3 regions of the Priestia sp. SB1 genome follow, and region 1 is predicted to be linked to each of the others. Evidence: predicted binding sites of a transcription regulator. Region 1 holds the regulator's gene; each other region holds the start of a gene.
The links. The regulator LexA, encoded in region 1, represses DNA repair genes until DNA is damaged. The targets are predictions, from matches to a motif close to CGAACATATGTTCG.
Positions count from the first base shown of each region.

Region 1 (11,100 bases):
AATTCATAGTTAATGTGATTTTCATGCATGACGGAAAGCAAGCGATTATAGCATTCATTAGCTACTTCTTCTTCAAAATACATAGGTACCACGATTGAAATTAGTTCTTTCATGCTTTACCTCCTATCGAGTGATTGTTTGTGTGCTTAAACGTCCATATTTTATTAAGAAAAAAATTAAAAAACATTCCTATACAAGTAGACAACAGTTGTCCAATTATCGGATTAGCAGGTGTATAGTGTACAAGAAGGAATAAGCAAGATGTATTAATTGCTAAAGTAATAAGGTTTACGATGAAAAATTGAGCTAACATCCATTTATGTACAGTTGCTTGAAACACCCACGATTTGTTCCAATAGTAGCTGTTTATGACGCCAATGAAATAGGATAGTACGTTAGCCAATATATAATTCATATCAAAATGAATGAGTGCTAAGTAACTGATAATAGTGAGCAGGGTATTCATTATACCTACGAATCCGAATTTCAGGAATTTTATCACGGTTGCATAATCCCTTCCATTTAATTTATCTCTTCACATTTTGCCTGTGGCTTATTTTTAGTAAACCGTACTAGTAAATAAGATAGAATCACTGAAATACCAAACCCTTCGAGCAGCATAAAGCTTGGAAAAATAAAGAATCGATAGCGAGTTTGAATTTCAATAAGCAAGTGAATAAGAACGTATCCTATGATTAGTAATAAAAACAGTGTATACGGATATTTATCCTGCTTCTTCAGGAATAAACATATAAGTCCAATAATGGAAAGAATAGTAGTTGAAACGTAAATGATTCTTTCATAACTTTGAGCAGCACTAATTAATTTCTCTTTATTAAAAGGTACATCTTCTTGAGGAGTTAATGAAATACTCCAAAATGTAGATGCATCCGTTCCTCCCCACATATTCAGGAATTTAATGTGAAAGAGATCTAAAAGTTGCTCTTTATCTGCTACTCGCTCTTTAATTACTTCTTTTTCTGCTTCAGCTCGTTTTTCTCCAATTGGCATACCCATAAAACGACTAGCATCCTCTGAAGAATAAGAACCGCTTGTTTCATAATTAAAGCCAATAACGAATTTCCATAAAGGATCTCTGTTACTTAAAGGATATTTAGAAATACCGCTCGCTACAAAAGAGTAGTTGATCAGCGCATTTGCAATAAAAAAAGTAGCCAGTACGCCTACGAGGTTTTTTCCTATTTTCTTTCGACGAGTTTTTAACTCAGCAGCATCCTTCGCTTCAATGTAAGGTTGAAGAATTTGCAAGATGAAATAAATGAAAACAGCAACGATAATAATGGGTCCCAGAGGGCGCATTAAATTTCCTAACGACAATAGAAGACCAATATAAAGCCAGCTAAACTTGTTATGAGCAAATCTTTTTATAATAAGGTAAAAAGCTGCATAAAATAAAAAAGTAGCTAAATGCTGATTGGTTAACACTGAGCTGTAGAGAATGTTCGGAATGTAGAACGCATATAGGAAAGCTGCCATTCTCCCAGCAAGTTCGTTAAATACTTTAGCGCCAATTAGATAAATAAAAATAACGGTTCCAGTAGAATAAAAAATATTTAACAATTTTAATGTGAAAATGCTATCTCCAAAACAGCGAATAACAATAGATTCATAGAATGAAAAGCCTAGCTGATATACCCATGTAGTGAAATAAACGCTTTGGTTAAATTCATAATTTCCTTTTGCGATATTACGTGCGGCATCTAGCATGACAAGAAAGTCAGATTTTACAGGTGTTTGAACAGAAAGCATCCATGCTAATCGAACACCTAAGGTCAAAACAATCAGTGAAATAAAAAAAACAGTTTTGTTCATGTATCTACTTGCAATAGCTATTAGAAAAATGACAAGGAAAGTGATACATATTCCTTCAATAATAAATGAATTACTTAAAGCCAAGCCTTTTAAGTCCAATGAATTTGTCATCGCACTATAACTGCCCCATAGAGACCATGTAAGAATCATGACACATAAAAGAATCAGGCTTTTGGATAAAAATGAGTTAAGCATATTACCTCCTGCAAATTATTTCAAAGATAAGGTACAAAATTCCTACCCTATGATACCATATTTTATTATTTTGTATATATTTTTCTTATAGAGTATAATATTAGATTGTTCTGAAATTACAACAGCGGCACAACGTGTAATAAAAGGTTCAGCGGAGTAGACAGTGATTTAGTAATAGATAAAAGAGGTTGGAAAAAAAGGATTTTAGTCGAAGGGAAAAACGAACCATTAATCATCATGTTTGATGGTTCGTTTTTTATGGTGAACGTAGGTTTCATTTGTTTAGTTCTTTCCAGCAGTTGATTGGAGGGCAAGACGAAGACTCCTGCGGGAAAAGCGGAAGGGGTGAGACCCCGCAGGAGCGCAAGCGACGAGGAGGCTCACCGGCCGCCCGCGGAAAGCGAAGTCTTGCACGGAAATCAACAGAGGTGTCACAAGCAATCCCTGCTAGCTTATTTATTTCATTTGTTTCCCTTTAGACTCGCTTGATTTAGTTATGTCTCAATCTCTTCTTTTTTATCATGTGTTTTCTGATGGGAACAGCTTTTATGTTTTAAATCGATCTTTTAATAAATTCCATAGGGAACTCACTCCGAGACTAATGCTGATCAGAATTCCTGATAAAGCTACTATTAAAGCGATATATTCAAAGATAGAAAACTGCTTCATACTATCCCAATTGATGTTTCCCTTTAGCTTGCTAATAACTAAATTCATTCCGTAAATACCGGAAAGAACGGTATAAATCGTTAAAATTAATAATAAGTAATTGTGACGCTTGGCCGCGATTTTCTCTTGATTTTGATACAAAGTACCAAGGGTTTCTTTGACTTCTTGATAAAGAGAATTGATGTGGAAGATTTTTTTAAAGAGCTCAGAAAACTCTTGACCTTCCGTGCGAGAGCTAATTTCTAAAAATAAATATTTACCTGAAAATACAGTAATAGAGCGAATTAGTCGCTCGATGCCCTCTGAATTTTTATGAAACGTGAGCTGAGAATACTCATAGGATAGTTTTAGCAACACGATTTTATAGAAAAAATGCAAAAATAAATTATAGTAATGCTGGCCAAATAGATGATTCATCAAAAGCTGATCCGTTTTAGAGTCTGTCGATTTAGAAATACACGAAAACACATGGTCTGTTATAACGTAATAGGTTTCAGGAGCCCATCTGGAATACACGTGTTTGGTATTATACGTTTTAATATACTCATGGTTGTGTGCAGAGATAAACGGTTTCCCGTCAGGCGTATAGCTATTTAGCTGCCCAGTACGAAATAAAGTTGTGGAGTTAATTTCTTGCTCTTGATTTACCGTTACATAACTTAATACAAACATCCGTTCATCGATAAAATAAGGAAGACTCCCGACGTGCTGTTCACGCGTCGCTTCTTTTTTGATGTGTTCGTTCAAAAATGGCGCGAGCTGTGAAAAAATATAATCCTGTACTTTGCTATAGCGATGATGTTCATAGGTAATGGTGGATCCATGCTCTTCAGCAAGCTTCGGTTCTAATACACGAAAATGATTCATGAATTCTAAAATGTCATCATAGGTGTAATGATTATGACTCATCTCAGTGCGAATGGTCATGACGCCAATTTCAAAAGGACATAAAAAAACATCCACAGACAGCACGTTGCTAGACACGGTGGTGGAGGAAGTTTGTAGCGTAACGGTATGGTCTATTTTTTTTGAAAATCGAAGCAAGCCTTCTTTTTCGCACGAATCAGGAAATAGAATACATTCAATGTAAGGAAGAAAATATTGATCCAAGCTATCATGAGATACGTAATACTGTTCTCCGTAGTATTCTTTTTCTACATGTTTGTTTTGAATGGAAAAAAACTCAAACATATTTGCTTCTAGTGCATGAACAAGCTGCTCTTTATTTTTTCGATCAAAGGAAAAAGGAAAAAGAAACATGTTCATTGCTTTGGTAGGCATAATAGTTTGAAATGGTTCTGTTTTCCTTGGTGTATTGGTCATAAACTACATCCTTCTTATAGTCGGTTGTATTTTTTTTGAGAGTCGAAAAAATGCAGACAGAAAGTAAAAGGTAAAACAGGCTTTATAAAAACCGCTCTACCTGCCTGTAATGATTCGACGTATCATTTATAATATGCCAATTTTTTTAGAAAACAAACGTAAAAAACCAACTAACATCATGATTAGTTGGTTTTACATACAGTGTGTAATTAGTGAATCGTGCGATATACACCAGTGACTTTTCCTAAAATCGTTACGTGGCGAAGAATAATAGGCGCCATCGTTGAATTTTCAGGCTGTAAACGAACGAAATTTTCTTCTTTAAAGAAACGTTTTACCGTTGCTTCGTTGTCCTCGGTCATAGCGACCACAATATCTCCGTTATTAGCAGTTTGCTGCTGACGTACGATTACCATATCGCCATCTAGAATACCTGCTTCAATCATACTTTCTCCCATAATTTCAAGCATAAATACATGATCATCTGGAGAAACGAATTTATCTGGAAGAGGGAAATATTCTTCCACATTTTCAACGGCTGTTATAGGAAGACCCGCTGTTACTTTACCGATAACAGGAACATTAATGACATTGCTTTTAGGGATGTTTACTTCGTCTAGTTGAAGAACTTCGATTGCTCTTGGTTTTGTTGGATCTCTGCGAATTAACCCTTTGCTTTCTAAACGAGCTAAATGCCCGTGTACAGTGGAGCTAGAGGCTAATCCCACCGCTTCCCCAATCTCACGAACAGAAGGCGGATAACCTTTTAATTTTACTTCGTGCTTAATAAAATCTAGTATGTCTTGTTGACGTTTTGATAGCTTCATATTTTTCACCTCGATTTTAGCTATTCTTTAGGTGAATTATACCACGTGATGTGTCAATATACAAACATAAGTTCGAAGAATTCCATTGACAGAAACAAATGTTCTCAATAAAATAAGAACATATATTCTGATAGGGGGATCATAATATGCACCAATTCTTACATTCTATGAAACATTACGCTATTTTTTTTGCAGTTATCGCTGCACTTACATATGTATTGACGCTGGTTTTAGGAGCGGATAAAGTAGATTTAGACAAATATTCAACGGTTACTATTACAAAAGGAGATACGCTTTGGGACTTGTCCAACAAGTATCATAATCACCATCATTTGACCACCAATGAATTTGTCAAATGGGTTGAAGACGTCAATGATCTAAACTCAGACACTGCCCAGTCTTTATCTCCTGGAGATAAATTATATATTCCTGTTTTAAAAAAAGAGTTACATAATCAAGTGGCAATTGAACAGTAGTGTGTAACGGCCGTTCCTGAATATTGTTAGAAGCCGAAAAGGTCGTGATAAAAGTGGACGCCATTATTTATTGCCGTGTAAGTACGGATAAAAAAACCCAAGAAACATCTTTACAGCGCCAGCAAGAAGAATTAAAAAAGCTTGCTGATCTTCACCATCTAAACGTAAAAAAAGTCGTAATGGAAAAAGCAAGCGGATATGACGTAGACAGAGAGGGTATATTGGATGTTCTTCATACAATGAAAGAAGAAAAAATATCTGTGCTGCTCATTCAAGACGAAACGCGATTAGGCAGAGGAAATGCCCGAATCGCGCTTCTTCATGCTTTTCATAAAGAAAATGCTACGATCTATACGATTAGTCATCAAGGTCAGCTTCAGCTTTCAGAATCTGATTCGATGGTGTTAGATATTATTAGCTTAGTGGAAGAGCATCAGCGGAAATTACATAACGCTAAAATTAAAAGAGGAATGAAAAGAGCCGTAGAAAACGGTTATCGTCCGCAGCAAAATTTAAAAAATCAAGGAGTTAACTCAGGAAGAGAAAAAAAAGAAGCGCCGATTGAAGAAATTGTCCGCCTTCGTCATAACGGCTTAACCTTTGCTGAAATTTCAGTTACGCTAAAAGGTTTTGGTTATAATATTTCAAAAGCAACGGTACATCGTCGCTATCAAGAGTATCAAGAGAGTGCTCAATCTCTTGATAAAACGAAAGAGATTTAGTAAGATGACTACATGTTGCCGGAACTGTTCGGTAATTTTAATTATTGATTATAAGGAGATAGGTTTTATATGCTATCAAAAGATAAACTTGCTCGTATTAATGCTCTTTCAAAAAAGGCAAAGGCTGAAGGTCTGACAGAATCTGAAGCGAAAGAACAGCAAGAGCTACGTCAGGAATATTTAAAAGTTTTCCGACAATCTATGACAAACCACCTTCATACGATTAAAGTTGTGGACGAGGAAGGTAAAGATGTTACGCCTAAGAAGTTAAAAGAGAGCAAAAAGAAGCGTCTTCACTAAGACGTTCTAGTAAAACTAGAGGGAGAGTTCCCTCTAGTTTTTTGTATATTTTTAATAAGGCACACAAAAACTGTAAAAGTGGAAATTTTTTTGGTTCAAGTATTGTACAAATAAGCAAATCATTAGTATGATAACATATGTACATAGTTTTGAAAGGAATGAAGAGTATGACACAACGTATTGAAGATCTTTCGATTGCAACAATTCGTACTTTATCAATCGATGCGATTGAGAAAGCAAATTCAGGTCACCCAGGTATGCCAATGGGAGCTGCTCCAATGGCGTATACATTGTGGACAAAATTTATGAACATCAATCCAAAGAATCCAAACTGGTTCAACCGTGACCGCTTTGTATTATCAGCAGGACACGGATCGGCACTATTATACAGCTTGCTTCATTTAGCTGGATATGACTTATCAATTGAAGACCTTAAAAACTTCCGTCAATGGGGAAGCAAAACACCAGGTCATCCAGAGTTCGGTCATACAGCAGGTGTTGATGCAACAACTGGTCCACTAGGACAAGGTATTGCAATGGCTGTTGGTAAAGCAATGGCAGAACGTCATTTAGCTGAAACATACAACAAAGAAGGTTTAGAAATTGTAGACCACTTTACGTATGGTATTTGTGGTGACGGAGACTTAATGGAAGGTGTATCTGCTGAAGCAGCTTCATTAGCGGCACACTTAAAATTAGGACGCTTAGTTGTTTTATACGATTCAAATGATATTTCTTTAGACGGAGATTTAGATCGCTCGTTCTCTGAGAACGTAGAAGATCGTTTCAAGGCTTACGGATGGCAAGTAATTCGTGTTGAAGACGGCAATGACTTGACAGCGATTGCAAACGCAATTGAAGAAGCAAAAGGCGATTTAACACGCCCAACGCTAATTGAAGTAAAAACAACAATCGGATTTGGTTCTCCAAACCACGCGGGTACTTCTGGCGTGCACGGTTCTCCATTAGGTTCCGATGAAACAAAATTAACAAAAGAAGCTTATGCATGGACATTTGAAGAAGATTTCTATGTGCCAGAAGAAGTGTATGCTCACTTCAAAGCTACAATTGCTGAAGATGGCCAAAAGAAAGAAAACGAATGGAACGATGTATTTGCACAGTATAAAGAAAAATATCCTGAACTAGGTCGTCAATTTGAACTAGCAGTAGAAGGAAAGTTACCGGAAGGCTGGGAAGAAACGCTTCCAGCATACGAAACGGGTTCAAGCCTAGCTAGCCGTGCTTCTTCTGGAGAAGTATTAAACGCAGTAGCACAAGCTGTACCTCAATTCTTCGGCGGTTCAGCTGACTTAGCTGGGTCAAATAAAACAATGATTAAAGGTTCAGAAGACTTCACTGCAGCTGATTACAGCGGACGTAATATTTGGTTCGGTGTACGTGAATTTGCAATGGGAGCTGCATTAAACGGTATGGCTCTACACGGCGGTGTAAAAGTATTCGGAGGAACATTCTTTGTATTCTCTGATTATCTTCGCCCAGCAATTCGCTTAGCAGCTTTAATGAAGCTTCCTGTAACATATGTATTCACACATGACAGTATCGCAGTTGGAGAAGACGGCCCAACACATGAGCCAATTGAACAATTGCCATCACTTCGTGCAATGCCAGGTCTTTCAGTGGTTCGTCCTGCAGATGCAAATGAAACAGCTGCTGCATGGCGCTTAGCATTAGAATCAACTGACCGCCCAACGGCGCTTGTATTGACTCGTCAAAACTTGCCAACGCTTGAAGGTACAAAAGAAAATGCATACGAAGGCGTGTCTAAAGGCGCGTACGTTGTATCTAAAGCTGGTAAAGACCAAGCGGATGCATTAATACTTGCAACAGGCTCTGAAGTAAGCCTAGCAGTAGAAGCACAAAAAGCATTAGCTGCAGAAGGCATTGATGTATCTGTAGTAAGTATGCCTGCATGGGATCGTTTCGAAGAGCAATCTGCTGAGTACAAAGAAAGTGTTATCCCTAAATCAGTGAAAAAACGTTTAGGTATTGAAATGGCTTCTACACTTGGCTGGGAACGCTATGTTGGAGACGAGGGACAAGTTCTTGGTATTAATCACTTCGGTGCATCTGCTCCTGGTGAAACAATCATGAAAGAATTTGGTTTTACAGTTGAAAATGTAGTAGCAAAAGTGAAAAGCTTGCTTAATGCATAATTCTTTTTCACAAGAAAGAGCAGACTCCTATGGTCTGCTCTTTTTTTTCGACAAAAAAACAAAGAAATTTTTTCATCGATAGACAAGCATTGCGTACACCATTCGGTATAATAGTACAAAAAAGAACGAGCCGAAAGGGAGGATGAATCGTGAGAACGTATGAAGTATATTTAATGGAGGAAGAAGTTGCATCATCCTATTTTCGAAGAGAAAAGCTCATTTATCAGCTGCTGATTGAATATAAAATGAAACGTCACTTGCAGGAAACGCATTTACAAAAACAAGTTCATTACATTACTCGCCAACTGCCCAATTCATTTATTCAACGAGAATTACTTCAGGCGTTTTCTCATTATCCTCATTTTTTTACTCATCAAGAGACGTTTGTGCTGGAGTATCCTCATAAAAAAAGTCGAGCATCTATAAAATTAACGAATCGCTGTATAACAATTGAAGGAGATGGCAATGTTGATGCTGAGACAGCTTTTTTTGAAGTATTACGCAAGCTAGATCCTTGTTTTTTAGCAGTGAATTATGGAACGGATGAATACGGCTGGCTGAGGCCTGTGAAAACAAGAAAATTTGTGTAATTATTTAAGGAAATTGGAACGGAAATATTGTATAATAGCGTATGGTCTAGTACACTGTAAGTTAGACAACACGAAGGAGGAAGTAATACCATGGGAATGTATATTCTAGTTGGTGTTCTAGCATTAATTGTTGGGATAGCGCTAGGATTTTTCATTGCTCGTAAGTATATGATGAGCTATCTGAAGAAAAATCCACCAATTAATGAACAAATGTTAAAAATGATGATGATGCAAATGGGCATGAAACCATCGCAGAAAAAAATTAACCAAATGATGAAAGCAATGAACGGCCAAATTAAATAATGGTTAATTGGACAGACACTCTCTATTCAGAAGGGTGTCTTTTGTTTTATGATAGAGATAAGAAAATGGTTGTAGGGCTAGGGGGATACGATGAAAATTTTTCGAGAGTTATGGTGGTTTTTCAAACAGGAAAAAAAGTCTTACATAACGGGGATAGCGCTGCTTATTATTGTGGCAGCATTAGAACTTCTCCCGCCTAAAATTATTGGTTTAACGGTAGATGGCATTAAAGAAGGGACGCTGAATGGAAAGCGCTTAATGCAGATGGTTGGCATTTTGCTAGGAGCTGCTGTTGTGGCCTATTTCACAAGATACATATGGCGTATTATGATATTTGGTTCATCTGTTAAACTAGCCAAGCAGCTGAGAAATACCCTCTACACTCATTTTACCAGGATGAATCAGGCCTTTTATCAGCGGCGGCGAATTGGGGATTTGATGGCCCATGCAACAAATGATATTCAAGCTATTCAACAAACTGCAGGTTCGGGCGTTTTGACGCTCGTGGATTCCATTGTCACAGGAGGGCTTGTTCTATGCACAATGGCCCTAACAATCAGCTGGAAATTAACGCTTATTTGCCTTATTCCTATGCCGCTTATGGCCGTTTTAACAAGTTACTATGGTACATTGCTTCATGCGCGGTTTCATCACGCACAAGCAGCATTTTCTACTTTAAATGATAAGGTTCAAGAAAGCATTAGCGGAATTAAAGTCATTAAGACGTTTGGGGAAGAAGCAGCTGATGTCGAAGAATTTCGTATGAAGTCTGCAGATGTTGTTCAAAAGAACATGAAAGTAGCACGAGTAGATGCATTGTTTGATCCGACCATTTCGATTATTGTAGCACTTTCTTTTTTACTTGCTCTTATTTTTGGCAGCAAGATGGTGATTAGTGAAGAGTTAACACTGGGACAGCTTGTTACCTTTACAACTTATTTGGGCCTTCTTATTTGGCCGATGCTCGCGTTTGGCTGGCTATTTAACATTGTGGAACGAGGAAGAGCATCATATGACAGGGTATTTTCTTTATTAAAAGAAGAAAATTCGATTGAAGAAGCAGCGCATCCTAGTGTTGAACTGCCAACAGGAAATATTGAAGCTGTTATTCATAGGTTTTCGTATGGTAAAGAAGACGAATACACGTTAAACGAAATTTACTTTACACTTTCTCGCGGTCAAACGTTAGGGATTGTCGGAAAGACGGGTGCTGGGAAAACCACGCTTTTAAAGCTGTTGCTTCGTGAATTTGATGTAAGCGACGGAGCTGTTTTATGGGGAGGAAAAGACATTAAAGATTATGCTTTTGATTCACTGTACAAAAGCATTGGATATGTTCCTCAAGATCACTTTTTGTTTTCAACAACAGTCGCTGCTAATATCGCGTTCGGAAAAGAAGACGCAAGCAATCAAGAAATCCAAGAAGCGGCTAAAGTTGCAAATGTACATAAAGACATCCTCGATTTTACAGATGGCTATCAAACAATAGTAGGTGAAAAAGGCGTTTCGTTATCTGGTGGACAAAAACAGCGTATCTCGATTGCAAGAGCTCTTCTATTAGATCCTGAGCTTTTAATTTTAGATGACTCGCTATCAGCGGTAGATGGAAAAACGGAAGCGGGTATTTTACAAGCGTTGAGGCAAAAACGTCAAAATCGAACAACGATTATTACAGCGCATCGGCTGAG
Region 1 is NZ_JBBJSS010000001.1:207,806-218,905, reverse strand. It holds gene WKH56_RS01150 (glycosyltransferase family 2 protein) at 1-113, opposite strand, end outside; gene WKH56_RS01145 (GtrA family protein) at 110-502, opposite strand; gene WKH56_RS01140 (ArnT family glycosyltransferase) at 523-2,028, opposite strand; gene WKH56_RS01135 (hypothetical protein) at 2,328-2,507, shown strand; gene WKH56_RS01130 (magnesium transporter CorA family protein) at 2,575-4,020, opposite strand; gene lexA (transcriptional repressor LexA) at 4,230-4,847, opposite strand; gene yneA (cell division suppressor protein YneA) at 4,994-5,323, shown strand; gene WKH56_RS01115 (YneB family resolvase-like protein) at 5,377-6,045, shown strand; gene WKH56_RS01110 (DUF896 domain-containing protein) at 6,115-6,345, shown strand; gene tkt (transketolase) at 6,513-8,519, shown strand; gene sirA (sporulation inhibitor of replication protein SirA) at 8,669-9,109, shown strand; gene WKH56_RS01095 (YneF family protein) at 9,200-9,412, shown strand; gene WKH56_RS01090 (ABC transporter transmembrane domain-containing protein) at 9,503-11,100, shown strand, end outside.

Region 2 (11,100 bases), on a different contig from region 1:
TTAATTTTAAAATAAGAAAAACACAAAAAACCAAGTCGTTATTTTATGACTTGGTTTCTAATTAAAGGTGTAGCCTAGTCTAGAGCTCTGCTTTTGAAAGGTCAGAGTCAACCTATCTTGTGTAGTCATTTTCTAGGCAGCCGCTTCCTACTGTTCGCCATCATACACCTTAATGTCTAATTATCTTTTAAAAAACGTTTTCCTTTAAAGCTTAGTAAAAGATAGGAGAAAGTATTAATTAAAAACCCCTTGCCAGAATGGTTAGCAAGGGGTCATACAAAGTAGGAGAGTTTTACTGAAACTTGTAATAGTTATAGCCTAAGACTGTTAAAAATATACCTTGTATGGTTACAAAGAAAAACAGGAGTGAATCCTGTTTTTTAATATTTCCAGTCGATTTTGTTTGTATTACTGGTTAAATTAAAACCGCTAGAAAATGCTTTTTTTCCTACTCGCATTGTCATTGAGTTATCTTGAGTAAATGTGTTCTCAAGCTTTACTGATCCTAAGCTTTTAACTAGGTATGCTGGATTAGAGGCTTTATGAACGAAGATAGCACGGTTTCTATATAATTGTAGTGATTTTAAGTATGGAGAATCGTTTTGTACAAAGTCTCCTGTTAAAACTCCTGCGTAGTTATGACGAAGTGCTACGTTACCGTCAAATGTCTTTACTACACGTAAGAACTGCTCAGCGTTGCCGCCTTTGTCGTTTTTATAGAAATTGTTATATACATTTACGTGATCACCGTATGTAGCAGCTACCATAGCGGTCATAGTTCCATAAGCTGTATTGTTACGGATAGTAATTCTATCCCCACGGCTTATATAACCATAATTGAAATTAACTGATGTGTTATTCTCAAATACAATATCCTCAGCTGTTGAGTGAGTACCGTACCCACTATTACCAGAAGCTAGTGTATATCTCACTGGACTACTGCTGTATTATTAGCGGCGTAACCAGAACGAGAAGGGGTTACACCTGAGAAGTCAATTCCGCGACGAATATTTGTGAAATAGCTATTTGTAACTCGTGTATAAAGACCGCCATAATCTTGGATACCGTAACCAGAATTAATATCTTTTGTTGTGCCTAGGTTTGCGTACATTCTATTTACAGTTGTCTTGTATGTGCGATCCAATAGTATTCCAAGCGTTTTAGAATTTCTAACTTCTACATTTTCTAACTTAGAGTTATTTGTTGCTTCGACTAATACTAAAGGCTTGTTAGAGTTAAAGGGTTGAGGGTAGGAAAAAGAAACGTTCTCCATTACTAATTGCTTGTCCTCGTATCCTGTAACGGTTACTTTCTCTCCGGAAACATAGTAAGAATCTCTTAAAGCTGTTTCAAAGTAAATTTTGTTTTTTTCTACTTTGCTAACACGTAAAAGTTCACCCTTACTTAAATAACCTCGATTATCCCATTTCCAAAGCTTTGAAGATTTTAAATGAATTAAGTCTCCAGGTTGAATTCCTTTTGTTGAATAAACAACAATATAATTTTGCCCTTTCTTAGCAGAATCCCACATTACTGTATTTAAAGTTGCTGCGTTGTGAAAAGTGAAGGCCACTTCTTTGTTTCTCAACGTTGTTTTAACAATGTTGGCTTTTCCACCAGTTGTAGTAATTTTCACAGTGTGATCCACTGTAAGAGGTTTGTTTATATAATAGGTAGCTCCACCTTTTAGAACTACATTTTTTGATGCATTTAAAGCTCTTTGGAGAGCAGCTGTATCTGGAAGGTTGTCACTTCCGTTTGCTCCGTATTGTTCAGGGGTTACTGCCTTGTCTGTTAATGCAAATGTGTGGTCCATTGTTGTAAATTGAAAACCACATACAACTAGTGCTCCCACAGTCCATTTATGAATTGATTTCATATATTCACCTTCTTTCGAAGCGAATATACACAAATTAATGACTTATGGATAAAAATTAGAAAATTTAAAAAAGGGCTAATATGTAAGTTTTAATAGGATTGGATGTGCTTAGTCATAATTTACCTCAACTGATTTTATAGTTACATTTACACCCTTAAAATACTTTTTTTTCATATACTAAGAATTTGATAAACATATTTTCCTATAAAATGTTATATATTAGGATGTGTTTTAAAAAATATTCGATAGGGGGCACTTTATTGAAATATGTCACATTTGTAATAGATCCTTTTGGGAAAGTAGTCAGAATTTATGTGGATGAGTGTTGTAACGGATTGAAAACAGCAATTGCAATGATATTAGGGACTATTTTAGGAATGATTATTATAGGACTTATATTTGCTTTTGTAATGGACAAAATTTATGAATTTAGAACAATTATTATTACTTTGTTTTCTGTCATAACACCTTTAATTATTATTTTAGGAAGAGCAAAAATAAGTACTCTCTCTTCTTTTTTAAATTTCTGTTATAAACTTTTCATAGCTCCTCTATTTGTCATAGTTATGTATACAGGAATTACGTACAAAACCACCTGGTTTGATAACATTGATTATTCTAGTATTTCAGCTTGCATTCCCTTTTTATTATATCTGTTTTTATTCCCTGTAATTTGCTGGTATATTAGTGCCGTACTTGGAGGCTTAGTGGAATTGCTTGCTGGAATAGACGAAGAGAAAAAATCATACAGTTAATAAGAAAGGCGGCCTTCAGAAATTCGAATGCCGTTTTTTTATTCGCTTCCAAAAACCATTTATTTATAATTAACATTTTTCCACCCTTTAAATGGGTACTAAGTCATATCCACAATCATACATATGATTTTTATAAGGAGTAGCTAATAGGGTTTCTATTTCTAATTAAATATCTAACTAACAAACGCCTTAATCTGTGCATATTAAAAATTTATTTTCTGTAAAGAAATAACAAATCGCTCTATAATAGGGTTTTGCTTAATTTACTTAACTACTAACTTACTAGTTAAGTTCTTAAAAGTTGTTGTAAACTTGGATAGATGTGCCAAATAAATTGAATTCTAAAAATTCATTCTCGGAAAAATCTTTAATTTAAAAGGGGAGGAAATTATGTATTTTAAACCGCAAAAAGCATTTAAAACAGATGAAGGGCATACATTATTGGTTGGGGAGTTGGGGGAGGAAAGTGTTTTTAAGGTCCGTTTTAATTTGGAAAAATTAGACCACGATGGCGAAGTCAATATTAAAGTAGGAAAACTTCTTTTTGACGGTAAAGGGAACTATATTAAAACAATAGATAAATGTTTTAATAAATACGGAGAAATTATAATTATAGGGAAGATTGAAGGTAGTGCAAAAGCGTATATACCTAACGTTAATTTTGTGAGATGGAGCAAAATATACTCTTATTGCTTCTTTGATTTTGATCATAACTCTTATTTAGAAACGTTTAAAACATCTAAAGAACAACCCCTATTTGACTTCTTGTATAAATTTAATAATAAATATGAAATAGGAATACCAAAATTTCTTAAAGGGAAAGGAGGGGACGAAATTGAGGAAATAAAAGATTTGCATAATGGAGAAGAGTTTTCAGTTATAACTGGTATTAAAAAACTTGCTGCGGACAAAGTGCCAAATTACTATTAAGAGGGTTAATGATACACTAACTCTAAATTTTCTAGTTATTTGCAGAGCCCTTTAAAAATAAAAATTAAAGAAGACACCAATATATAACTGGTGTCTTTTTTATTTAAAAATTTAGTTAACTGACTTGAATATTATTTTCTTTTGAAACTCAGAAATGAAGGTGCCTTTTTTGTTTGGCTCCTCTGGAGATAAAGCTATTACAATGCTTTTAAATTGATCTTCTACTTTCTTATTTAACCTTGTGTATAGCTTTTTGTTACTTCTGCGACAAGTAGTGCTGGATAAAGAAGCTTTGCTGCTGTTATCCAAATAGATATTAATCTTTTGGAAACCAGGCACCTTTCTGTCACTTTCTATCTTTAATTTTAAATCTTTAAACTGTAAATGAAGAACTTCTACGCTCTTATAAGGGCTTACGTTGTTTCTAATGACATTTGTAAGTAACTTATTTAACGTATAAGATATTACAGTTCTTTCAATTGCTAATGATATATCTTCTAAAATTAAAGACAATTCTTCCTTAATAAAATTCAATGAACTCACATCCTTTGCTTATTTTTAAGAGTGTACCTTGTAATTGATTAGATTAGGGTAAATACTTGAAAAACATAAGCGGTTAAACAAAGGTGAACACGTTAATTTGGTAGAAAGATGAAAGTAGAAATTTTTTCTCCAGATAGTGATTTAAGTTTTGTTCCTACGAGTATGAGTTGATATACTAATTATACCAAAAACTTTCTATTCTTTTTTTATGTAAGTAAGAAAAAGGGTGCTAAAATACTTCCGTAATATCAATAGAAAGGAAAGTAGAAAAGCAATTATACATAAGTTACAAAACTAACTAAAATTAAGAATTTGCTGTGTTGAGGAAGGAAGAAAATAGTGAAGAGAAGGCTATTAAATAAACAAAATAAGAATAAACACAATCCAATATTAGAACCTATTAAAAACGTCTATAAAACAAAAAATGAGCAATACAATAACAATAATAACGAATACGTTAGCGGTGAAAATACAATCTGCCATTTTGAAATAAGTTCTATTCAAGATTGGAAGTTTGGAATAATGCTACGTAAAAAGAACAAGTTGTTATTTTTTGCTGAACATAAGGATTTATCCAAAAAATTTAATCCAGAAGATGCCTATGTATCAGAAGAGATTGAAGGAGGAAACGATGTAATAAGACGAATTATTCCTCTTCTAAAGGATTTAAACCTTAACTCTGAAAAGCATTTTTCTCTTTCTTATGAAATTGGAAAACTACCAGAGATAATGAAACCTAGAGAAGTATTTGAGCGTTGCTCGGATGTTTTAAGAGAAGAATTCTTAGAAGAAGTAAGTATCTCCGGTGTAACTGTTAATAAGCCTAATCAAACTGGACTTAAAAATGGAGATTCTGTAATGGTAGGAAGCCGACGATTTACCGTTCATATTGAAGATGAAAAGATCACCTTCAAATAAAACATTTAGGCCTTATTGTTAAATTGCTAACAGTAAGGCTTTTTTTGTTTTGCAAGAGCTAGTAACGGAAGTTTCTTTGCTTTTTTTACCAAAAGAAAAAATAGCTGCTAATATATTTTTATAAATCGAATATATTGGAGGAAATTAATAATGAAAACTGAGAAAAGTTATTACGACTTTACTACGGAAGAACGAATTAATGACGAAGGCAAGGTTGATATTAAACACGATTTAAGAGGAATAATTGCAGATCAAGGTTATATCTATACAAAAGAAGAGTTTGTAAATATAGAAAAAAGTTTTATGGCTAAGTTAATAAACAACAACTATGTACAATTGGCTATAGAAACTATCGAAGAAAGTGATTTAAGAAAACCGGTATTTACTATGAATAATCTTTTAGAAGGCTACATTTATGAATTAGATTCAATAATTGCTGTTGAAAAATGTAAACACAATCAACAATTTAAACTAGAAAAAGTGGATGAACGTTTAGGTTTAACGGTTACAATGTTAGAAGGGAAAGACAAAGGACGAGTACGTTATCCTTTCCCTTCTCAAATAAAAAATAGTTGCACACTAAAAAAATAAAATTATAAAAAGGCTTATTGCATAGTATTTAGCAATAAGCCTTTTCATTATTGTGCAGATGTTGAAGCAGTTGAAGTAGCAGAGTCGAGAAGAGTTTTAATAGACTTTTTGAGGTCTTTGTCTTTAATTTCTACTTCATCGTCTTTTTTCAACTTTTTAATAACATCTTGATATGATTTAGCGTGCTCAGAAAGATAAGCTTTTTCCACCTGATCTTTAGCTTGCTCATATGTTTTCTGTTTACGCTCTGTTACTTTAATAATGTGGTAGCCATAATCAGTTTTAATTACATCGCTAATTGTATTAAGTTTAATAGAGAATGCTGCGTCAGAGAACTCAGTTACCATATCCCCACGTTTAAACTCACCTAGATCGCCACCGTTAGAGGCTGTAGCTGTATCAATAGAATATTCTTTAGCAAGTTTTGAGAAGTCTCCGCCTTCATCAAGTTTTTTCTTAATTTCGTTAGCAGCCTTTTCATCTTGAACAAGAATATGGGAAGCTTTAGCAGTTTCAAACTCCTCTTTGTGCTTTTCGTAGTAAGCTTTCAGTTTCTTCTCGCTCTTATCTACACCGGCAGTAACAGCTTTTTGTTGAATAAGAGATAGCTCAATTTGTTTCTTAAGAGCTGCTTCATTTTTAATGCCGCTACTTTCTAATGCTGACTTAAATTCTTCATCGGAAGAGAATTGCTTTTTCACCGTTTTTAGTTCTGCTTCTATTTCCTTGTCAGTAACAGAGTAATTGTTACGTAAAACCTTTTCTTCAATAAGTTGCTCTAATGCAGTTGCTCCGCTCGTATCTACCATTTTGTTATAGAGATCATCTTTAGTAATATTACCTGATTTTGTTTCTACAAGATTGTCGCTACCTAAAGAGCAAGCAGATAATCCAACTAAAGCAGCTCCTAGAGTAACCGTTGCAATAACTTTTTTCATTGATTAGTGACTCCTAACTAATAAGTATTTAAATTATAGAGTGAATTATATGGTTATGAGATTATACAAAAAAAGGGGAGATATAGAGTTTTTTTGTCGTGTCTTCTATTACAGATAAAAAAGCGGAACTTATAGTGGAGAAAAAGATAAATTAGGACTAGTATAAAAAAGATAAATTTTAATGGTAAGTAACCATTGTCTTACAATTTATCTATGGAATAGAATCACTGTGTTCCATACTTTTATTTGCATTGATTTGCAAGGAGGTGTAAACGGCAACATTTACAAGAATGAAGCCGATATATATTATGACAAAAAACATAGAACAATTAGCAGTAAATACAATTCGTACATTATCTATTGATGCTATTAACGAAGCTAACTCTGGACATCCGGGGCTTCCAATGGGCGCAGCGCCAATGGCATATACATTATTCAGTAAACATTTAAACCATAATCCTAAAAATTCAAAATGGTTCAATCGTGATCGTTTTGTTTTATCAGCAGGGCACGGTTCAATGTTACTTTATAGCTTATTGCACTTAACTGGCCATAACTTATCATTAGAAGATGTTAAGTCATTCCGTAAATTAAATAGCAAAACTCCTGGCCATCCAGAGTTCGGTCATACAGATGGTGTAGAAGCTACTACCGGTCCTCTTGGTCAAGGTATTTCAACAGCAGTTGGTATGGCTATGGCTGAAGAGCACCTACGTGCACGTTACAACAAAAAAGGTCATAACGTAGTTGATCACTATACATATGCTTTAGTTGGTGACGGTTGTTTAATGGAAGGTGTAGCATATGAAGCAGCTTCTATGGCTGGTCATATGAAACTAGACCGCTTAATCGTGTTATACGATTCTAATAATATCTCATTAGATGGTGAGTTAAACTTGTCATTCAGTGAAGATGTGAAGAAACGTTTTGAATCATCTAATTGGCAATATTTAAAAGTGGAAGATGGTAATGATTTAGCTGCAATTGAAAAAGCGATTGCTGAAGCGAAGAAAAATACTACGCAACCAACTATCATTGAAGTGCGAACTACAATTGGTTTTGGTAGCCCTAAAGTAGCTGGTACTAGCAAAGCTCACGGTAACCCATTAGGCGAAGAAGAAGCGAAAGCTACTAAACAAGCTTATGGCTGGAACTATGATGAAAAGTTCTTTGTACCTGCAGAAGTAAAAGAACATTTTGCTAACTTAGCGGACAAAGGTGCAGAGAAAGAAGAAGATTGGAATAAACAATTCGCTTCTTACAAAAAAGATTTCCCTGAATTAGCTGAGGAATTAGAAAAAGCTATCCGCTTAGAGTTTGATGAGAAAGAAGTAGCTACTTTCGAAACAGGCACAAAAGTTTCAACTCGTAATGCTTCAGGTAGTGCGATTAACTTCTTTGCTGAAAAAGTACCTTACTTGTTCGGTGGTTCTGCAGACTTATCTGGTTCAACAATTACAGATATTAAAGGTGCAGGTAAATTCGCTGTCGAAGGTTACGATCAACGTAACGTTTACTTCGGAGTACGTGAGCACGCTATGGGAGCTGCGTTAAATGGTATGGCATTACACGGAGGCGTGAAACCTTTTGGTGGAACATTCTTCGTATTTAATGACTACTTACGTCCAGCTATTCGTTTAGCTTCAATTCAAAAGTTACCGGTAACCTATGTGTTCACTCACGATTCAATTGCAGTAGGGGAAGACGGTCCTACACACGAGCCTGTTGAACAATTAGCAAACTTACGTGCAATCCCTGGTTTAACAGTTATTCGTCCTAGTGATGCAAACGAAACAGCTTCAGCTTGGGCTTATTCATTAAGCAAGAAAGATGAGCCAGTAGCATTAGTTTTATCTCGCCAAAACTTAGAAGTGTTTGAAGAGACTAAAGGGAATGTAGAAGCTTTATCTAAAGGCGCATACGTCTTAAAAGAAGCAGAAGGCACTCCAGAGGTTATCTTAATTGCTACGGGTTCTGAGGTGGAACTTGCGGTTAAGGCGCGTGAGGAGCTAATTAAACAAGGCTTAAAAGGCGTTCGAGTAGTAGCTATGCCAAGCTGGGAGTTATTTGAGAAACAACCTAAAGAATATAAAGAATCAATTCTACCAAGATCAGTGAAAAAACGTGTAGCAATTGAAATGGGAACAACTTTAGGCTGGGAGCGTTACGTTGGTTTAGATGGAGCAATTGTAGGTATTGATACATTTGGTGCATCTGGTCCAGGATCTGAAGTATTAAACTACTTTGTTTTTACAGTAGATAACGTAGTAACTGTAGCTAAAGATTTAGTAGCTAAGAAGTAATAAGCCGCTAAATACATAATGTAAAAAGGCGTTTAAACAAATGTTTGTTTAAACGCCTTTTTTCTAGATTAGAAAGAGTGGATACGCGTGAAAATAATTTTAGATGAACGAATAAAGTTGTTTCTTTAAAGCGGTGTGTTTCAAGTGGGAAAGCTTTTTCTGGAGGTGTTTTAAACGTGCATAAGATAAAAAAACATATATGGATGGAGCAAGCACTAAAATTAAATCAAACAATAAAAATGGAAGTGGATTTATGGTGTATTTATTCCGCTAAGAGTCTAAAATTTGAGGATTATGTTAAAAAAACGAAAATTAATTTTCAGGAATCTACCGTAGAAGAAGCTCTTAAAAGATACTATAAAGAAAATGAATTCTTTACCAATCACTCTTTTCTTCCTGCAGAGTTAGAAAAAAGCTTTAATGAAATTACTGGAAGAGGGCTTGATATTGATATTAAATATAGTTACAAAGAGGGAATAGAATTTATACCATTTCACATCGGTGGAAATTGGACAGATAAGGAATTACAAAGCCTACTAAGGAATGGATTAGAGTATTACAAAAACAATGCAATTGAAATAGCGATGCGGTTTGGGAATTCTACTGAAGAATTATATGAAAAATGGCTACTTGGATATTTTAAACAAGAAATAGTACAAGATCCGGAAATTCAAAACGCCTTTAAAGCAAGGGTGCAATTCTTTAATGAATATATTGAGCATATTGCTACAGATAACAAAACACATAGAAGCACCTTGTAACTAAAGGGTTCCTATGTGTTTTTTGTTTTAGTCATTCAAATGTAATAGCCACAATATTTTCTAATTCCATTTTGTTTTTAAAACCAAATAAGTCTATAAACATAAAGGTTTTACTGTTAACATCTACAGCAACTATCTCTCCAGGTTCAGTGTCGCAATGGCCGTTCTTATAATGTGTTAATTGAATTGTTCTACGACTGTGCAATGCTTCCCCTAAAGCTTCGTTAATCTCTTCCTGTTGTTCCTCAGATAGGAGTGGCTTTTCTACTTTGTTTAGTTCATCAAAAACTTTCTTTAATCCTATGTATTGTTCTGGTATGGATGCAAAAGGTCTCCATTTCCTCATTCCTCTATCGTTTATCTCTTTACCTTTAAACTCATTTTTCATTTCAAACCCTCCACAGAACATTTGTTCTTATTTTAAATCAAACTCCTTTCGCTATGAAAGAGCTATATAAAAAAAGGGAAGGGTTCTATACTGTATTATCTCTCATTATTTTTAGTTTTTTCAGGTAAAGAACCAATTAACCCTTAATATATAAGGGAAAGGGGAGTGGTTAATTTGTCAAAGATTTATACTAAAACAGGTGATAAGGGTACAACATCTTTAGTTAATGGTAAGAGGATTTCAAAAGCTGATATTCGGGTTGATTGTTATGGGACTGTTGATGAATTAAATTCATTTATTGGTCTGGCTCTCAGTCAATTATCTTTAAGGGATGCGGAACTAGAAAAAGACATTAGAGAAACGTTTCATACGGTTCAAACGAAATTGTTTTATGTAGGAGCTGATTTATCTACGCCTGCTGCAGATGAAGTGAAGTGGCGTTTAGAGGAAAGTGACATTCGATTTCTAGAAAAGAAAATTGACGAGTGGACTGCGTGTGTACCAGAACTTGCTTCGTTTATTTTACCTGGAGGAGTAGAAGCTGCTGCATCTTTCCACGTTGCTCGTACTATTTGTAGAAGATCTGAAAGAACAATTGTAAGCATTATTGATGTAGTAAACCCTCTGTCTCTACAGTATGTTAACCGCTTATCAGATTTCTTGTTTGTCGCGGCAAGATATATTAACTACCTACAAGGGAACAAGGATACAATCCTAAAAACTACTTAATGATTGGCTAATTAAAAAACCGTATAAACTACGGTTTTTTTACAAAAGTATCGTACCCTAGATGCCTGTTTACAGTTTTATAGACTGAAAGTATCGTACCCTAGATGCCTGTTTGGACAAAAAGTATCGTACCCTAGATGCCTGTTTGTAGTTTTATAGAGCAGAGTATCGTACCTTAGATGCCTGTTTGTAGTTTTATAGACTAGAAGTATCGTACCCTAGATGCCTGTTTATGCTTTTATATTAAATAACGCTCTTTATGATATCTCTCGTATTCCTAAAAATAATTGAACCACCTTAATAAGTATTGAACAAACCTTTGGGATGATTATGTTCTACACCTATTCATTTACCAGTGCTTGTAA
Region 2 is NZ_JBBJSS010000002.1:190,544-201,643, forward strand. It holds gene WKH56_RS06330 (hypothetical protein) at 381-932, opposite strand; gene WKH56_RS06335 (hypothetical protein) at 929-1,879, opposite strand; gene WKH56_RS06340 (hypothetical protein) at 2,140-2,634, shown strand; gene WKH56_RS06345 (hypothetical protein) at 3,025-3,564, shown strand; gene WKH56_RS06350 (hypothetical protein) at 3,676-4,098, opposite strand; gene WKH56_RS06355 (hypothetical protein) at 4,447-5,025, shown strand; gene WKH56_RS06360 (YkoF family thiamine-binding protein) at 5,176-5,616, shown strand; gene WKH56_RS06365 (peptidylprolyl isomerase) at 5,664-6,554, opposite strand; gene tkt (transketolase) at 6,863-8,857, shown strand; gene WKH56_RS06375 (hypothetical protein) at 9,034-9,618, shown strand; gene WKH56_RS06380 (YolD-like family protein) at 9,650-10,006, opposite strand; gene WKH56_RS06385 (cob(I)yrinic acid a,c-diamide adenosyltransferase) at 10,172-10,735, shown strand.
Region 2: the regulator LexA is predicted to act here: its motif matches at 10,021-10,034, upstream of WKH56_RS06380 (YolD-like family protein).

Region 3 (11,100 bases), on a different contig from region 1:
AAATACTACTGAGAATCGTGATTATAGCAGCTAAATCTATATAGGATATACACATTTAACATTTGTTGTTATTCTACTTATAAACAAATTTTTGTTCTAAAGGAATTATCTATAATGAATCTTGAAAAAACCTGTAAAAATAGGGAAGTATTTTGCAGGAGGTAGTTGTAATTGGCTTTTAGTAGCAACCCCAGGCGATAATATCGCCATTTGGTGTCCTGATGATTTTGAATAAGTACTAGATTACTTGGTATAGAAGGGAGAATGATAGATATTGCTGGCACTACATTTATATGATTTAACAATTATAGATGATGAATGGGGAGAGAATCATAACGATTTTTACGTCAAATTAGAAGCTGACATTGGAATAAAAGGACATAAAAGCCCAATAGAAGTATTTTCAATATATGTTACGAGCCCCTGTAGACTAAGTTCAATGCTAAAAGACCAAGAAATCGAAACAGGCAGAGGCTTATTTATTATGAATGATTTTAATATTAAGGCTGTAGAAGATCGACTTAAGAAATTACTCCTACATTGCAGCAGACAAAGTTGGGAAGAATGCTTACTTGCAGTTAGTCGATACGCTATTAGAGAGTATGAATCGTAAAGTTTGGGATTCCTTTTACGAAGACTAAGGTTAAGTTAACAGGATTATTTTACATATATATTCAAAGGAGGCAGAGAATGAATTTAGATCAATTAATTAAGTTAGGGGCTCCTTATTTTCATATAGCTGTAGGAGATACAACATCATTATCTAACTTACAGGTTCAAGCTAGGGAATTAAATAAGACAGAATTCAAAGTAATTAGGGGAAAAAAGTGTAGGAATATCACAGGTCTAATGGATGAATGGGCTGCTGCGCTTCAATTCCCAGATTATTTTGGAGAAAATTGGGCTGCTTTTGACGAATGTTTAAATGATCTAGATTGGCTTCCTGCAGATAAATACATCTTATTCATTATGGACGCACATCTCATTTTTAAAGGGAAGAAGAAAACCTTTGAAATTTTAATCGATATTTTTAAAAATACTATTCAAGAATGGACGGAAGGTAGATATTATGATTCTTTTCCTACGGAACCAACTCCTTTTCATATTATTTTTCAATGTAGTGATATACATAAGGAGATATTTCAAAAAAGACTTGTTAATGCAGGAATAAAGCTGGTAAATATCTTTCAACTAGAAAAGCAGGATAAAGCATTACAGAATTTCCAAAGAGCACATCAATTTTGTAAGAATAATAAGGAGAATTTAGTACAAGATCAAATATGCGGCTGTTTTTACTGTTTGAAAATGTTTGATTCGATGGAAATTGAAGAATGGATTGACACTGACGATGATACAGCTATCTGTCCTTACTGCGGGATTGATTCTGTAATAGGTTACAGTTCTGGATTCCCCATTACCCAAGAATTCTTAAGGGGAATGAAGGCATATTGGTTTTAAACAAGGGGGTACGTAGATGGATAGTTTATTGGATTTACGGATTGAATTAATCACAGGACAAAAATTAGCTATGCAAGGGTCTTATCAAAGAAGAGCTCCCTCAAAAAAGGCCATTCCTCATCTTTTAGTAGCAAGAAAAGGTTTAAAGAATTATGTTAAACAGCACCCTACCAATGCTTTAGCTTGGCAATTGCTATCGGAGGCTGAAGAATATCTATTAAATTATAACGAGGCCTTAACGGCACTTCAGAATGCCCTATCTCTTGACGAAAAAGATAAAAAGTTATTAAAAAGATTAGCTATGCTAAAAGAATACGGAAACCAATGGAAAGAGCTTGGAATAACATCAGAGCAATTAAAATCGTTAGAAATATACCTACAAGAAAAATTAGAATCATATGGTTGTAATCATACATTAATTTATACCAGAGAGTGGTTGGATATAAACGTGTTAAGAAGCAAAAAGTCTAAGTTAGTAAAGGCCTTACAAAACCATGGTGGTTTTTGTGATTGTGAAGTTCTTATGAATGTGATCGATTAGGTTAAAGTACTACTGAAAGTCTTTATTTTACTAACTTTAATAAATATCTATTTCGAAAAGGTGAAACGAATGTTTGAAAGTCAGCCAACAAACAAAGATTTGATAAATAAGCTAGAAGATGTTCTCAAAGGAGAGATATCTAGAGAGCAATTTAATATATGGGCCTAAAAATGGGTTCAAAATCTAGATAATAGAAGTAATCTTTCCTTAAATGAGAATCAATTACATGAATACTTTATTTTCTTATTAGGCATCGATTTAGAGATTGAACCCGATATATATTTCTACGACAATAGACAAATTCAAGAATGGATTGAGAAAATAAAACATGGTATTCAATTATCTTAATAAAGATATAAGTACTATCAGAAAAGAGATGCAATAATGAATCAAATTAAAATTGAAGGTAAACAGGGCTTTATTCAAATTAAGTCAGAAAAGAAATATGAGTTTTCCAATAAAAAAAGTCATTTCGGAGGTTATGATATTGAAGGAACGGTTGAAATAAAGACTGGGAATTACTATGTATTAGGAGAATTGTGGTTCACTACAAACGATATGTATGAATTTTATCAAGCATTAAACAAATGCTATAATACCCTTCAAGGCACAGCCACTTTTATAAACTACGAAACGTCTCTTCAAATAGAATTTGAATTTAATAATCTAGGTCAAGTCGTTATCCACGGTTATTATAGAGAGAAGCCTTATTTGGAGAACGTACTGCAGTTTGAAATAGAAAGTGATCAAAGCTTTATCTTAGCTACGTTAAATGAATTAAAAACATTTTTGAGTCAATATAGGGATATTAGCTGAGATAATTAATAAAAAAAAGGAAATCCAAGGTAGGGTAAAGTACCTTGGTGTTTTTATTTCTCACAATCTTTCCTACATTAACTAAGAGTGTATATACAATAAATTGTTTTAAAGAGATCAATGATAACACAGCTTTCGGCTATCCTATAAAAAGCAAAAGTTCGTAAAGGTATACATTTACGGACTTTTCTTTTATGTAATAAATCTATCATTTTTATTGTTCGTTTAAGTCAAAAAACAAATTGCGAACGTGCACTTGAATTCAATAACTTTTACGAACGTTTTTTTGCAGAATAAGAGAGATCTTTACAGAGTAAACGTAAAAATGAAATTTATAGTGCCAAAATGAGGGTGCTATGTAAATAATAAAAAAATTCATACCTATTATAGGTATGAACCTTTTTAAAATATAATTAGTTTCCAATAGATATTTTTTATAATAGAACCAATCCAGCTACTAATAAAACAGCACCAAGCATAATACGGAACCCTGAAGAAGAGACCGGATCCGTTACTATATCCGATGCTACTGCTAAAAAAGCTAAAGTTTTCTTAGTCTTTCCTTTTGTGTTTTTATCTTTTACAACTATTAAAATTCCTGAGATTAATAGATACAAACCAATTAATAAAACTAATATAGGTATGAAAATCCTTTCCACCTGCTTTTATGTATTATAGTGTATTTATTTTCTATGCTTTTTATAATTTAACTTAACCTTCCGATAAACCATATTTCGTCGCAGTTCTCATATTCATATTCAGCACCAATCGGTTTATAGCCTTTAACGCTTAATCCTTCAGGTATGTTTATCTTCCACTTATTTTCAAGATTTTGGGTTTGGTGTAAACGTATAAAAGGTGCTTCATCTATCTCTGTACTAAAAAAACCTTCATAGAAGCTATCCATCCCTTTTTTAGTAAATAAAATTAGGATAACAGAATCGTCCAAATCGGATGAATTAAAGCTACAAAATATGCGATATTCCTTTTGCGTTTCCGTTCGTATGTCAAGAAGATATTGTATTTTATTAACAATCTTCTGTACAAAATATCTTTTTACGTTAATTGGAACATTCTTTGAATGGGTAAAAAACATACTAAAAGGAATATGAAGAGAGGTATATCCTTTATAATTTGGATCTTTATTATTCTGTACAGGTAGAGAATCAATTTGTTCATTAAGATATTTTGAAAAAGTACGAAGCCTTCTTCCTAAGCCTCTTACTTTCTTTTTTGAATAACAATTCTGGTTCCATTGATTCATGTATTGATTTTCCTCCAATTAATCTTTTTCTCAGTTTCCATGTTAAATTTATAAACTCTGTCTATAACATTACCTAGACAGACTTAATTTTATATTAATTTTTGCATATTCACATATTTTTTTAGTGAATATGCACCTTAAAATCCAAAAAAAGTTTTTTGGTTCCGATAATCAAACTTATGGTAACTAAACTAGAAAATAAAAAGCCTGGATCTCCTTAGATACAGGCTTTTTCTCAACTCTGTTGTTTAAGTAGAAAAAAGTACTTACTTTAAATTCAAGGTTACTTTCTTATTTAGATATGGAGATGTAAAAGTTACTGTTTGTTCATTTCCCCATTGTGCATCATGAGCTCCTAAAACATTTAAATCGCTCATATCCGTATTTCGTGTCATAACATGAAGAGGTTCTTGATTTATTCGTTTTTTCACCAAAGGGAATTCCGTTTGTTTATAAAAATTATAGTAATGATTAGTTTCTCCAAGACTCCAATTAGAATAACCAATAATAAGTTTTTGGGTATTCTTAGGGGAACTTAGATCATAATAGTCAACTTTATTAGTATAAAAGAACGTGAACCACCCAACGATTGCTATAGGTACAATAAAAAACGGCCCAATTACTCCCCAAAAAACTTTAGACTCTTTTGTTTTGCTAACGGTTATAAGGACTATGTATAAATAGATAAAGTGTAGAACAAATATCAGAAAATATATCGAAACCTTTGAAGAGAAAACGTATAGGCTCTTTAGTGCTAAAAGATAAAAGAATAGATCTATAGGAAGAAGGATGATAGCTAACATTTTTAGTATACTCTTATTATTTTTATACTTCATTGACTACGAACCCTCCTCCTTTTAATTTAGAAATGTTAAATATCGCTGCTATTAATATCAAGTGAGTAGCTACGAGGTATATAATTTTGGACTTTTCCAGGTGAGTTAAATAGATCACTCTTACTGAATATCGTAAATCCAACCTCTTCCACATCCACAAATGTATCGACTTTATCTATATCGACATTTTTAAATTCTATAGGTTTATTCCATTGTCTCGAAGGAATTAAATCCTGCTCTACAATACCTTCTCCGTAGAAAATGAATATACTCAGCCCATTATTAACTAATTCTTCTGCTAATCCACTAACATGGCTCAATTTTTCTTCAGAATCAACTTTAATAATAGCACCATCTAATGAATGCTCATAAAAAGGAATTTTATTTTTAATCAATGTTTCTTTTCCATGTCCAGAGAGCATTGAGTCTAAAACAAAAAAAACAGGTAAACCAAACATTTTTCGAACTAAAGAGATGATTAGATCATGATTAATGTCCCTAATCCCTACAGTAATAGATACAAATTTATCTTCTGGAAAGTCAAAACTATCAATTATACTTTGGTCTGAATATTGCACAAAATATTCTTTTTTCAACATTTATCCCCCTTTAGGGTTTAGTCTTTTTGAACTCTTACTATTACGTTATGTAGTAGTTACTTCTGTTAATGTAACAATAAATTCTATGCAAGTGATAGCAATAATCGGGAAAAATTTAGAATTTCCATTGAATAAAGAACGTTTGTTCGCATATAATAGAGAACAAACGTTCTTTATCTAAGGAGTTCTTTCAATGGATTATGCCCAGCTACCAAACAGAGTCATTATATGCATCGACATGAAAGCATTTTTTGCTTCAGTTTCTTCTGTCATACGGGGGTTAGATCCGCTGAAAACAAAGCTTGCGGTGGTAGGAGATATCAAACGGTCTGGATCGGTTGTGTTAGCTGCCACACCTTTATTAAAGAAAAAAGGAATCAAAACAGGAAGTCGTCTTTTCGACATTCCTAAAAGAAAAGATATCCATGTCGTGAATCCATCTATGGAGAGGTATATCAAAGCTTCGAACTATATTTCTAGTTTGGTGTTACAGTATGTGGCTCCTGAAGATTTTCATGCGTACAGCATTGATGAGTTGTTTATTGATGCGACAGCTTCGTTGCATTTATTCGCTAAAACACCAGAAGAATTAGCTCATAAAATCATCAACGAGATTTACCGTAAGACACGGCTGACAGCTACCGCAGGCATCGGTCCCAATCTCTTACTGGCAAAAGTGAGCTTAGATCATGAGGCTAAGAATAGCCCAACAGGAGTTGCGTATTGGCGATATGAGGATATTCCCTTTAAACTGTGGTCCATTCATCCGATGAAGGATTTCTGGGGAATTTCGTCTGCTACGGAAAGACGCTTACAACGGTTAGGCATTCACACCATCAAAGAACTCGCTCTTTCTTCAAAGGAGATGTTACAAAAAGAATTTGGCATTCTGGGTGAAGAGTTGCATCAACACGCGAATGGGATTGATTACAGTCGCATTTCTGATGTGTACATTCCTAGCTCTCGTTCATTTGGAAAAAGTCAGATTCTATTCCATGATTATACAAACCGAAAAGAAGTGGAGTTATTGCTGTTGGAGCTATTAGACGATGTATGTTTTCGTTTACGCATGCATCAAGTAGTGGCTCAGACTGTTCATTTATCCATTGGTTACAGCAAACGAACAGGTGGAGGCTTCTCAAGACAAAAGAAAATGAGGAGAGCTTCGAATTTAAGCCAAGATATCTTTCCGTATTGTTTAACCATCTTACATACACATGATAGCGGAATGCCGATTCGTTCCATTGGGATTTCCTTGGCGAACACACGCATTCAAGAAGAAGAACAAATGAGCTTATTTGAGGATATTAATCAGCGGGAAAAAGCCTATGCACTTGCAAAAACGATCGATGACATTCGTCTTCGTTATGGAAAGAATAGCGTTCTACGGGCCTCAAGCTATCTCGATCATTCAACGGCTCGTTATCGAAACGGCCTTCTAGGAGGTCATAAAGCATAAAGGAGGAAGCTGCTATGCAGAACAGAGGAATGAAAAAATGGCGACCGTTCGCCACTATGCCAGAGCAATACAAAGGATTACAGGAAATTATAAAAAAACAAGCAGAAATACCACAACCTTTTTTAACAGAAGATCAAATGGAACAGATTAATTTCACTTTGATTGAAGCGCTTCATACACATAAAAAAGTGTACCTGACGTATTACAAGCATGGGCAGTGTATAACGGAAACAGGAATTATTCAATTTGTTGATTCTCTAGGAGGTGTCTTTGTTTTTATAGATGAAGGATGTAAGCAAACAAACAAAATGAGGTTAAGCGAGCTAATTGATGTTCGTTTCATGTAGTAGAAAATAATAAAACAGTTTATTTACATAAGATTTCCATACATAATTAGTGTAAGCTTAAAAAGTACAGGATTATTTTCATAGATTCATTTAGTAATGTTATATAAGGAGGCCTTTAAAATGAAGCAGTTTTGGCATGAATTTGAACAGCGGTTGAACAAAAGGTGGGACTAACCTTCCCCCAAAACCTTAAAAGAGCTTTTAGACGGAGGAGAATTTGAAGATTTTCCAGAAGTAGAACCTGTTGGACCAGTGAAAAAAGAATTGTGGTGGAACCCGCGTTGGATTTCGATTGCCACGAATGGGGGAGGAGATGATATTTGTATAGACTTGGATCCGGCTGAAGGAGGAAAAGTCGGCCAAATTATCACCTTTTGGCACGATTGGGAACAGCGCGAAGTAATAGCAGACAGCTTAGAAGAATGGGTAATGGCCACGATAAATCATACAGATCATTAAAGGGGAGAAGCAAATGATAAAGCCGGATATAGAGAAAATCTATAAAATTCTTAAAGCACTTCCAGGTACGTCGGTGAAAGTAGAATTTGAAGATGAAGTGGGAGAAATTCTTTCTACTCCTTATTATATCTATCTTAAAAGCGAGTTTTTAGATGGACAATTAGGCTATAGAGAAGATCTAGAAGCCAATTCCCTTATAGGGAATCAAGAAGGAGATTGGCAAGAAAGCTGGTTTGTCATAGGGTATGATGAAGAAATCGGCGGTGACCCGCTTTTTATTGATATAGCGAATGAAGATTATCCAGTTTTCACAGCTGAACATGGTATGGGTGAATGGGACGCTTTAGAAATGTATGATTCTCTAAAAGAGTTTGTAGAAGATGTTACTTAATTATGGCTTCGTTAAACGATTTTGATAAGAGTACGGTCAGAAGAGGACAGATAGTAGTTTAATATCTACCTAGCTGTCCTCTTTTTTTAGTACCTATTAAACTTAGAAAGAATGTAGAGAAAGGCAGGTCCTTATGGTAGGAATCGATTTCTATATCGTTAATAATAAGAAAGAAGCTGCTTCTTCTACTAAATGTGTAAAATTTGAGGAAAGAGTACACGACTATCTATTAGCAAGAGAATTCAGGGATTCATTTGAATTGTTGACAGGGTTAGATCAATATGGTGACAAGTTGTTTTCTGTACAAGAAATCAATCAATTAATAAAGGTATGTGAAGCGTTAAAGACTACCTGTCGACAGCCAACGGAAATAAATCTGAAAACGAAAACATTTGCTGAAGCATTAAAGGGTCTTTGCTTAGAAGCACTGAAGCTAAATAAATTAGTATTTGCAGCTGGTGATTAATGTAGAATTAAATGAAATCTATGTTGTGGTTTCATCGCTTCGATAATATGAATGAATAAATTCAAAGGGGAAACGTCTTGAAAAAAACAGTTCTAAATAAAAATAAAACACTTATAGAGTTAGGGGATGAGTTTCTAGTCGTTTGTCCACATTGTGCTTCTTGTGCAAGCGTCATAGCTTTAGATAATCCGAGTCCCTATGTCGCTAACGTCAGAAGAAGGTTTGTTTGTACTGCTTGCGGAGCAACAAAAGACAAAGTTATAAAAGCGAACGGTTATGGAAAAGCAAGAGTCTCGTATGAACCTAAAGCTAATTATGAAGTAATCTTAATTGGAGACCCCTGTGATTGGTATTTTCAACTTCCGCTCTACTTACAAATCGAATGCAGTGGAAACACCTTATGGGGATTAAACCTAGAACATTTAAATTATATCGAAAACTATATAGAAGCTGAACTCAGGGAATCACATCCCTATTATTTAAGTGTCGAGAGTCGACTTCCAAAGTGGATGAAGCTTGCTAAAAACAGGAGTGAAGTATTAAGAGCCATTAAGAAACTAAAGGTGAAATTAAATGAGAAGAGCTAGGGTACAATGTCCTCGATCAGGATTGAGGGTTAGATGTCAGAAAGGTGTAGAACCAGCAGTTAGACAGTCTTGCTTAAACTTTGCAGTCTGGTTACGTTCAACGATAGAATTTCCTGTAAGAGTTGTTGTGTATTTAAAAAAGGATTATCAAATTAAAAATAAATATTCTAAAGAGCTAGTAAGCGCTACTTTCTTTGCACCATATGATAAAGCGATAGAACCTTATATACGAATTGCTACTGGTGACTATGAAGAATTAGTATCGGAAAGGGGAGAAATTGATGCTCTTTGGGCTATACTCCGCAGTATGGCTCACGAGATTGTTCATTACCAACAATGGATAGAAGAGAAAGAATTTGATGAGACAGAAGCAGAAACTAAAGGTGAAGAATTATTAGATGCTTTTGCTAATTCGTTATAATTTATCTTTCTAATCAGCTTATAAATTAAGCTAAAGAATTCTGTAGCTGAAGGTAACTTCTAAATAGCCTAAGTATGGGAAGTGAAGACTATGTATCAAACTATAAAGATTAATAATTGGATTTTAGAAATTGATGTTGAAGAAACAAAAAAACAGTATTTGAAGAAGTGGGATTTGTGCGATTGTCTATATTGTCTAAACTTCTATGAAGCTATGAAGTCACGATCAGAGATAGAGCTTCAGCTTTTTTACCAACTAGGTATTAATCCTTCTCAATGTAATCACTTATCACATTTTGATCCTCAAGAAAATGGGCTACACTTCTATATTGGCTGTTATCATCTTGTAGGTAAGGTATCTCTTCAAACACCTCTTGAAATTATAAATTCAGATGATGCAATCCAAATAAGTAATAATTTACATATTGGCTTTTCTAAAAATTTGGAATTTGTCCCTGGCGGATTTGCCAGACCCGTACTTCAACTGAATTTTGAGATAGAAGGCCCTTGGGTCCTGGCTGAAGAATTAGATTAACGTTTTTTTATAACCTAGCTATCGCCTTAAAATCCATTTTCAAAACATTAAGGATAGGAAAGCTACAAGCAAAAGCAGAAGAGAAAACTCTAAAGCCCACGGACCATATTTATGAGAATTCAAACGATACATAGACCACCGCTGGGCGTTTTCACCTCCAAAGAATGAGACGGTAATCCATAGAAGAAATAAGACTAAAAACCATGAAAAAAAGATAATATAATTAGTCATCAGTTTTATATCCGCCATAAGCATCATCGTTATCGTACCATTCACAATCCTGAGGGTTGTTTGGATCTAATATAATTGTGCCATCTTTATCACTCTCGATTTTACGTGGCGGGTTTTTCTTAAGCTCTTCGCTTAATTTTGCCCGTAACTCTTCGATAGAAAACTTTTTTAATTTTTGTTCGCGACTTGGCATATAAGCACCACTCCTGTTAACGGTTTTTCTAAGAAATATACATCTTATGAATTTACTCTAGTTTATTTAATTTCTTTACCTCACTTAAAAATTCTTCATCTGAAAATTGACCGGTTATCTTTTTTTGAATGAGTCTTTCTTCCGAATCAGAAAGGTATAAGCCTTCTACCGCAAAACTTGCTTTTGTATTGTTTATAGCTTTTTCTATAGTTTTTTCATTCTCTGACATATTACCAACCTTTCATCTTCAACAGTAACCTAAGGTAAATTTTCAAAAAGAATGCGATAAATTATTTTTAGAGGCTTTATAAATTTACGATATGTGCAAATTCTTTTTTTACCTGTATTTACACTACAAAAATGATATCCATAGACTTAATCTTTATTAGCTAAAACCCTTCTTTCATTTACAATTATGGTGGAAAAAGGTAGATTATTAGTATACATCTCCATAATTATACTTCATGAAAATAGTTTGTATTAACACATGAACCTTTA
Region 3 is NZ_JBBJSS010000009.1:25,821-36,920, forward strand. It holds gene WKH56_RS27920 (Imm8 family immunity protein) at 275-613, shown strand; partial or broken gene WKH56_RS27925 (barstar family protein) at 691-1,047, shown strand; gene WKH56_RS27930 (cytoplasmic protein) at 1,183-1,458, shown strand; gene WKH56_RS27935 (DUF2695 domain-containing protein) at 1,475-1,999, shown strand; gene WKH56_RS27940 (WapI family immunity protein) at 2,384-2,815, shown strand; gene WKH56_RS27945 (hypothetical protein) at 3,250-3,474, opposite strand; gene WKH56_RS27950 (DUF3916 domain-containing protein) at 3,522-4,079, opposite strand; gene WKH56_RS27955 (hypothetical protein) at 4,346-4,915, opposite strand; gene WKH56_RS27960 (hypothetical protein) at 4,951-5,511, opposite strand; gene WKH56_RS27965 (Y-family DNA polymerase) at 5,708-6,973, shown strand; gene WKH56_RS27970 (YolD-like family protein) at 6,988-7,320, shown strand; gene WKH56_RS27975 (SMI1/KNR4 family protein) at 7,573-7,779, shown strand; gene WKH56_RS27980 (hypothetical protein) at 7,793-8,170, shown strand; gene WKH56_RS27985 (hypothetical protein) at 8,304-8,636, shown strand; gene WKH56_RS27990 (hypothetical protein) at 8,714-9,223, shown strand; gene WKH56_RS27995 (hypothetical protein) at 9,210-9,644, shown strand; gene WKH56_RS28000 (hypothetical protein) at 9,735-10,178, shown strand; gene WKH56_RS28005 (hypothetical protein) at 10,218-10,409, opposite strand; gene WKH56_RS28010 (hypothetical protein) at 10,402-10,602, opposite strand; gene WKH56_RS28015 (hypothetical protein) at 10,655-10,831, opposite strand.
Region 3: the regulator LexA is predicted to act here: its motif matches at 5,650-5,663, upstream of WKH56_RS27965 (Y-family DNA polymerase).